DNA from 3 places in the Aliivibrio kagoshimensis genome. Region 2 is predicted to be linked to each of the others. Evidence: riboswitches for the same ligand, from Rfam matches in the RefSeq annotation. Region 2 holds a riboswitch; each other region holds the start of a gene.
The links. A riboswitch is a leader RNA that binds a small molecule or an ion and turns the genes downstream of it on or off. The one in region 2 is predicted to bind thiamine pyrophosphate.
Positions count from the first base shown of each region.

Region 1: another riboswitch for thiamine pyrophosphate. It lies ahead of thiD (bifunctional hydroxymethylpyrimidine kinase/phosphomethylpyrimidine kinase); the one in region 2 lies ahead of thiB (thiamine ABC transporter substrate binding subunit).
Region 3: another riboswitch for thiamine pyrophosphate. It lies ahead of thiC (phosphomethylpyrimidine synthase ThiC); the one in region 2 lies ahead of thiB (thiamine ABC transporter substrate binding subunit).

Region 1 covers NZ_JAKJSQ010000100.1:1,957-4,159, forward strand. Annotated here, with positions in the region: gene L4C32_RS19310 (M9 family metallopeptidase) at 1-267, shown strand, start outside; gene thiD (bifunctional hydroxymethylpyrimidine kinase/phosphomethylpyrimidine kinase) at 315-1,169, opposite strand; TPP riboswitch at 1,172-1,281, opposite strand; gene L4C32_RS19320 (HD domain-containing phosphohydrolase) at 1,487-2,203, shown strand, end outside.
Region 2 covers NZ_JAKJSQ010000005.1:155,074-157,276, reverse strand. Annotated here, with positions in the region: gene mpl (UDP-N-acetylmuramate:L-alanyl-gamma-D-glutamyl-meso-diaminopimelate ligase) at 1-247, shown strand, start outside; gene L4C32_RS03345 (flavin prenyltransferase UbiX) at 260-895, shown strand; TPP riboswitch at 931-1,036, shown strand; gene thiB (thiamine ABC transporter substrate binding subunit) at 1,128-2,081, shown strand; gene thiP (thiamine/thiamine pyrophosphate ABC transporter permease ThiP) at 2,095-2,203, shown strand, end outside.
Region 3 covers NZ_JAKJSQ010000020.1:1,784-3,986, forward strand. Annotated here, with positions in the region: gene L4C32_RS08765 (voltage-gated chloride channel family protein) at 1-635, shown strand, start outside; TPP riboswitch at 724-825, shown strand; gene thiC (phosphomethylpyrimidine synthase ThiC) at 924-2,203, shown strand, end outside.

The DNA of each region.
Region 1 (2,203 bases), on a different contig from region 2:
ACAATTTGGCTAAACCTTGCCAATGTTAACGCTCAGCAGAACATTGCCATTTCAACAGGAGAAGGTACTGGCGACCTAACTATTGAGTATAGTAACTCAGGCTGGCCAAACGGCACTAATGTCGATGCCAGGTCTAATAACCCCGGAAACAGCGAGTGCATTTACCTCAATGCACAACCTAACTATTGGGGATATATAAAGGTAAGTGGTGCTGCTGAAAACGCTGCGATTGCGATTGATTACAATGTTTCAGGATGTAGAAAATAATAAGTTAAAGTCATCCTGTTAAGGTGGAGTGACTCTCCACCTTATTGTCACTCTAATATTAACTCTGAACTATTCTCTTTAAAAAAATGATTTACCGGCCCATGACCTTTGCCAATATTGAGTTCATTGGCATGTAAAATCGCTTTAGTAATATAGTTTTTAGCTAAGCTCACTGACGGCCCTAACTCATGCCCTTGAGCCAAATAGGACGCTATCGCCGAAGATAAGGTGCAGCCTGTGCCATGAGTATTGGTCGTATCAATACGTGGTTCAGAGAACGGTTTGATACTCTCAGGCAAGATCAATAGATCAGTGCTACTCCTATCATTCTCTAAGTGCCCTCCTTTTAACAATACTGATTTTGATCCTAGTGCACGGAGTTTATCGACCATTGCTAACATGTCCTCGCTTGTTAGAGGTACGTCACTGCCAATTAATGCCGCGGCTTCTAGCAAGTTAGGCGTAATGACATCAGCAAGCGGAAACAGGGTAGTTTTAAGCGTCTCCATCGCTGTGGATTTGAGCAGCATATCTCCACTAGTAGCAACCATCACAGGATCAAGCACAATATATTTCGGCGCGTATTGTCTAAGTTTCTTGGCAACTGAAGCAATAATTGTCTCGTCGCTCAACATACCGATCTTAACGGCAATTACATCGAGATCACAAAATACCGCATCGAGTTGCTGTTCGACAAACTCACTGCTAATCGAATAAATTCCGGTTACTCCTTGCGTGTTTTGCGCGGTCAAAGCCGTAATAACAGAACACGCGTACCCTCCGGTCGCTGAAATGGTTTTAATATCGGCTTGAATTCCTGCTCCACCACCACTGTCAGAACCCGCAATGGTTAACACAATCGGTGTGGTCGGAAAAGATAAAGATGAGATAAGTGAAGTCATAAGCACTATTCCTTTAAGTTCCCTACGTCAGAATTAACTGAATCAGGTTCAACGGGTTCACATTGTGATCTCAGCCTCTGATTTAATATCTCAGGCTCCCCGACTAAGAAAAACATACTATCATTAACACTCAGAATTGATAGGACTACTCAATATCAAATAGTTCGATATCGTCATATACAACTGAGTGAACAAACCTTGTAGTTCTTTCAATAAAATAGCGGATTCACACCTCAGTTTTATATTAAAACCTTGATGTCACTGAGCTATTCCGTCAGAGTACCTATCTATCTCTGCATTTGGACGACCAATAAATAATGAAGAATTTCTTTTATACATTGTTCTCATTGTTTATTTTTATTTCCTCTTTTTCGTCGTTTTCAAGCGAAAGCCAAGAGCGACCGAAACGTATCTTAATTCTTCAATCCTATGAACCCTCTTTCAAATGGACGTCAGATATTCAAAATGGAATCGTCGACAATTTTAAACAAAACAATGTCCCCGTTAGAATATCGGTCGAGTTTTTAGATACCAAACGAGTTTCTACACCAGAGTACTATCAGAGTTTCTCGCAATATTTCAAAATAAAATACGACCATTACACGTTTGATGGCGTCATTATCGTTGATGATAATGCATTGACGTTTTTCAAGAACTACAGTAAACCTCTATCACTTACCGCTCCTTATGTCGCTGTAGGAATCAATGACCTTAACGTTGACCTATCAAGTGTGAATAATAAAGGCATCATCATTTATGAAAAAGATGATGTAAATAAAAATATAAACGCGATTGTAAAACTAAACCCGAATATCAAAAACCTCTATTTTTTATCTGACCGTAGTACCACTTCTGAGTTGATTCGAAAACGAGTTATTACTAGCCTTTCTAACTTTTCTAAACTCAATGTCATTGAAATACGTGATAAAACACTACGAGAAGCCGCTCAACAACTGTCAACTATCTCTAAAGATGATGCGGTGTTACTCTCCCATTACAACACTGAGATAAGTCGTGGTGTTTATCATAGCTAC
Region 2 (2,203 bases):
GGATACGCTCGCCAGCTCTTTAGCTCTGGCTGACTCGGTCTACCTTTATCAGCCTGCTAATATCGACTGGTCATTGCAGGACGTTGCTGAACAGTGTCGTCAACCTGCAATGATTTCAGACGATATTGAACATTTTGTTGATGCGATAGTCGCTGAGGCGAATCCTGGGGATCAAATCTTAGTGATGAGCAACGGCGGCTTTGAAGGTATTCACGACAAATTACTAACCAAGTTACAGGCCAAGTAGGGAGTAGTAATGATGAATGATGTGAAAGTAGATTTTGAGAGTAAATCGATCACGTTAGCCATGACCGGAGCGTCGGGTGCCCCCTACGGCTTGAGGTTATTAGAGTGTCTGTTGGCATCAGGTTATCAAGTCTATGTATTGATCTCTTCGGCAGCGCGAGTTGTGATGGCCACTGAACATCACTTAAAACTTCCAGCCAGTCCTGCAGGAATCAAAAAGGCGTTGGTTGAACACTTACATTGCCCGCCTGAGCGATTAGTAGTGTGCGGTAAAGAGGAGTGGTTCTCTCCTGTCGCTTCGGGCTCCGCGGCACCAAAACAGATGGTGGTTTGTCCTTGTTCTGCCGGAACATTGGCGTCGATTGCTCATGGCATGTCTGATAACTTAATTGAGCGCGCCGCAGATGTGGTGCTTAAAGAGCGTGGTCAGCTGATCTTAATGGTTCGGGAAACGCCATTCTCTACTCTGCATTTAGAGAATATGCATAAGCTCTCTACAATGGGGGTGACAATTATGCCAGCGGCTCCGGGTTTTTATCATAATCCGAAATCCATTGATGATTTAGTCGATTTTATGGTAGCCAGAGTGCTGGACCATCTCGGTATTAACCAAGGCTTGGTTCCTCGTTGGGGATATGACCAGCGATAATTGATTTGGCATTGCCTCATTTTTCTATACAATGAGGCTTCTCAACGGGGAGCTTAATGTGAATTAGGCTGAGATTGTAGATACAGGACCCGTATACCTGAACCAGATAATACTGGCGTAGGAATTGAGCGCTCAGTTATCGTATGTCGATACTCTCCTCATTTCTATGCCATCCACGCTATATATGGAGTGCATAGTGAAAAAAATTCTTCCTCTTGTAACGTTAGCTGCCATGACATCGATGTCCGCTTCGGCCGCAGATACATTAACCGTTTATACATATGACTCATTTGCCTCTGATTGGGGACCTGGCCCAAAAGTTGAAAAAGCGTTTGAGCAGAAGTGTGGTTGTGATCTTGAGTTTGTTGCTCTTGATGATGGCGTTACCATTTTAAATCGCTTGCGTTTAGAGGGTAAAAACAGCAAAGCCGATATCGTGCTAGGTTTAGACAATAATTTGATTGCAGAAGCGAAGAAGACCGGGTTATTGACTCAGCATAGTGTCGATACCAGCAGCGTTACTTTGCCAAACGGTTGGTCAGATACAACATTTGTTCCATTTGATTACGGCTACTTCTCTTTTGTTTACAACAAAGAGAGCTTAAAGAACCCACCTAAGAGCTTGAAAGAGTTAGTTGAACAGCGCGATGATATTAAAGTGATCTACCAAGATCCTCGCACTTCTACTCCAGGACAAGGTTTGATGCTGTGGATGAAGTCTGTCTATGGTGACGATGTGACTGGTGCATGGAAACAGCTGGCGGAAAAAACGGTCACTGTAACTAAAGGTTGGTCTGAAGCTTATAATATGTTCTTAAAAGGTGAAGCGGATATGGTGCTCTCTTACACCACCTCGCCGGCTTATCACATTATTGCGGAGCAGAAAAACCAATATGTATCAGCGGATTTTGCTGAAGGTCACTACACGCAAGTAGAAGTTGCGGCTAAAGTGAAAAGTAGCAAAAATCAGACGTTAGCGGATCAATTTATGGCCTTTATCTTAAGTGATGAGTTCCAAGAGGTCATGCCTACTGGGAATTGGATGTACCCAGTGACAGAGGTTGAGCTACCAGAAGGGTTTGAGCAACTTACTATCCCGTCAAAATCACTGACATTTAACTCAGATGAAATTGCTGAGAATCGTAAAACTTGGATTCGTGAGTGGCAGCACTCAGTCAGCTTCTAATGTTGTTCTATTGATGTCTATCGATAAAAAACAGATGCCCGGCATAGCGATTGCCGGGTTTATTTTTGTTTTTGTAGGCTCTGCCATTACGGCGTTGCTGTTGCAATCTCCAACTTTAGATC
Region 3 (2,203 bases), on a different contig from region 2:
TTGGTGAACTCACCCATGGCTTCAAGGATATTTTTACTGCTACGCTTAAAAACCCCTACCTGATAGTGGTCGTTGGCGGTGTTATTATCATTGCGGCTGTACAGCTTATTGGCAACCAAGATTATATTGGCTTAGGGGTTTACGCAGGTCGAGAGGGTGGGGTCAGTATTCTTAGTGCTTTCAATGTTGGTGGTGCTGAATGGTACAGTTGGTTACTTAAGTTAGTACTTACTGCTATTACATTAGCTGCTGGCTATAAAGGTGGAGAAGTTACACCACTGTTTTTTGTCGGGGCTACATTAGGAAACTCATTAGCTTGGCTTCTAGGGGCTCCGGTTGATCTATTTGCCGCGTTGGGTTTCCTTGCTGTGTTCGCTGCAGCAACCAATACTCCTTTCGCTTGTACTATTATGGGTGTTGAGCTATTTGGTGCTGATCACATTCTCTACTTCGCAATCGCCTGCTTTACCGCTTACTATTTCAGTGGTCATACAGGGATTTACTCATCGCAACGTGTTTCTGTAGCAAAAACGTTTACTCCTAATGGGCCAGAATACGTTCCTGATAAGATAGGTTTACTGCGAGAAGTGGATTCCTCTTATTTAAAGCGGTGGGCCAAGAAGCTTAATAAGTAACTGAGCAATAAGGGAGGATGATCTCCCTTTTTACTTCCTGACTATTATTTAACCTTGCTGTTACATCTTCTGTTCTTTATACTGCTTTCGAAACTTGTCGGAGTGCCTTAAGGCTGAGACCGTATTTTTACGGGATCCGTTGAACCTGATTCAGGATAATACCTGCGAAGGAAACAAGAGAAAACCACAGAGTTATTCTAATATCTGTATGTAAATTAATCATTTACACCTCTTGTAGCATCTATCCGTCAAGCATTTTCCAACTATTCTTATTAAAGGAAAAATGCTATGTCGAATCGCAAACAAGCGAGACTGGAAGCTAAGCAATTTATAGATTCACTATCAGTACAACCTTACCCAAACTCAAATAAAGCGTATATCGAAGGCAGTCGTCCTGATATTCGTGTGCCTATGCGTGAAATTTCTTTGGCTGACAGCTTAATTGGCGGCAGCAAAGAAAATCCTATCATGCAGCCTAATGAACCCATTCAAGTCTATGATACTTCAGGTGTTTATACAGATCCTGAGCATACTGTTGATCTTCATATGGGCTTGCCTAAAATGCGTGCCAATTGGGTTGTAGAGCGCGGTGATACTGAGGTATTGGCCAATGTAAGCTCTGTCTATACCAAAGAACGTTTGGAAGATGAGACTCTTGACGATCTCCGTTATGGAAACCTTCCAGAAATTCGTCGTGCAAAAGAGGGCCAATGTGTTACCCAACTCCATTATGCAAGAAAGGGTATCGTTACTCCGGAGATGGAGTACATTGCTATTCGAGAAAATATGGGACGTCATCAATACGCCGATGAGCAGCTAAATTTCCAACATCCAGGTCATAATTTTGGGGCTAATTTACCCAAAGAGATCACCCCTGAATTTGTTCGCCGTGAAGTCGCCGAAGGCCGAGCAATTATCCCATCAAATATTAATCATCCAGAATCTGAACCAATGATTATTGGTCGTAATTTCTTGGTTAAAGTTAATTCCAACATTGGTAACTCATCAGTCAGCTCTTCTATTGAAGAAGAAGTTGAGAAGCTGGTCTGGTCTACTCGTTGGGGTGGCGATACCGTTATGGATCTCTCTACAGGCCGTAATATTCATGAAACCCGCGAGTGGATCATGCGTAACAGCCCGGTACCTATTGGAACGGTACCTATGTATCAAGCACTAGAAAAAGTGAATGGTATTGCTGAGAACCTTAATTGGGAAGTGATGCGCGATACGTTAATCGAGCAAGCTGAGCAGGGGGTGGACTATTTCACTATCCATGCTGGTTTGTTGCTTCGCTACGTACCTATGACTGCGAAACGTGTTACAGGCATTGTATCTCGTGGCGGTTCAATCATCGCAAAATGGTGTTTAGCGCACCATCAAGAGAGTTTCCTATATTCCAATTTCCGTGAAATCTGTGAGATTTGTGCTAAATACGATGTCGCTTTATCGCTTGGAGATGGTCTGCGTCCCGGTTCAATTGCTGATGCGAATGATGAAGCGCAGTTTGCCGAGTTGAGAACCTTAGGAGAGTTGACAAAAATTGCTTGGGAATATGATGTACAGGTGAT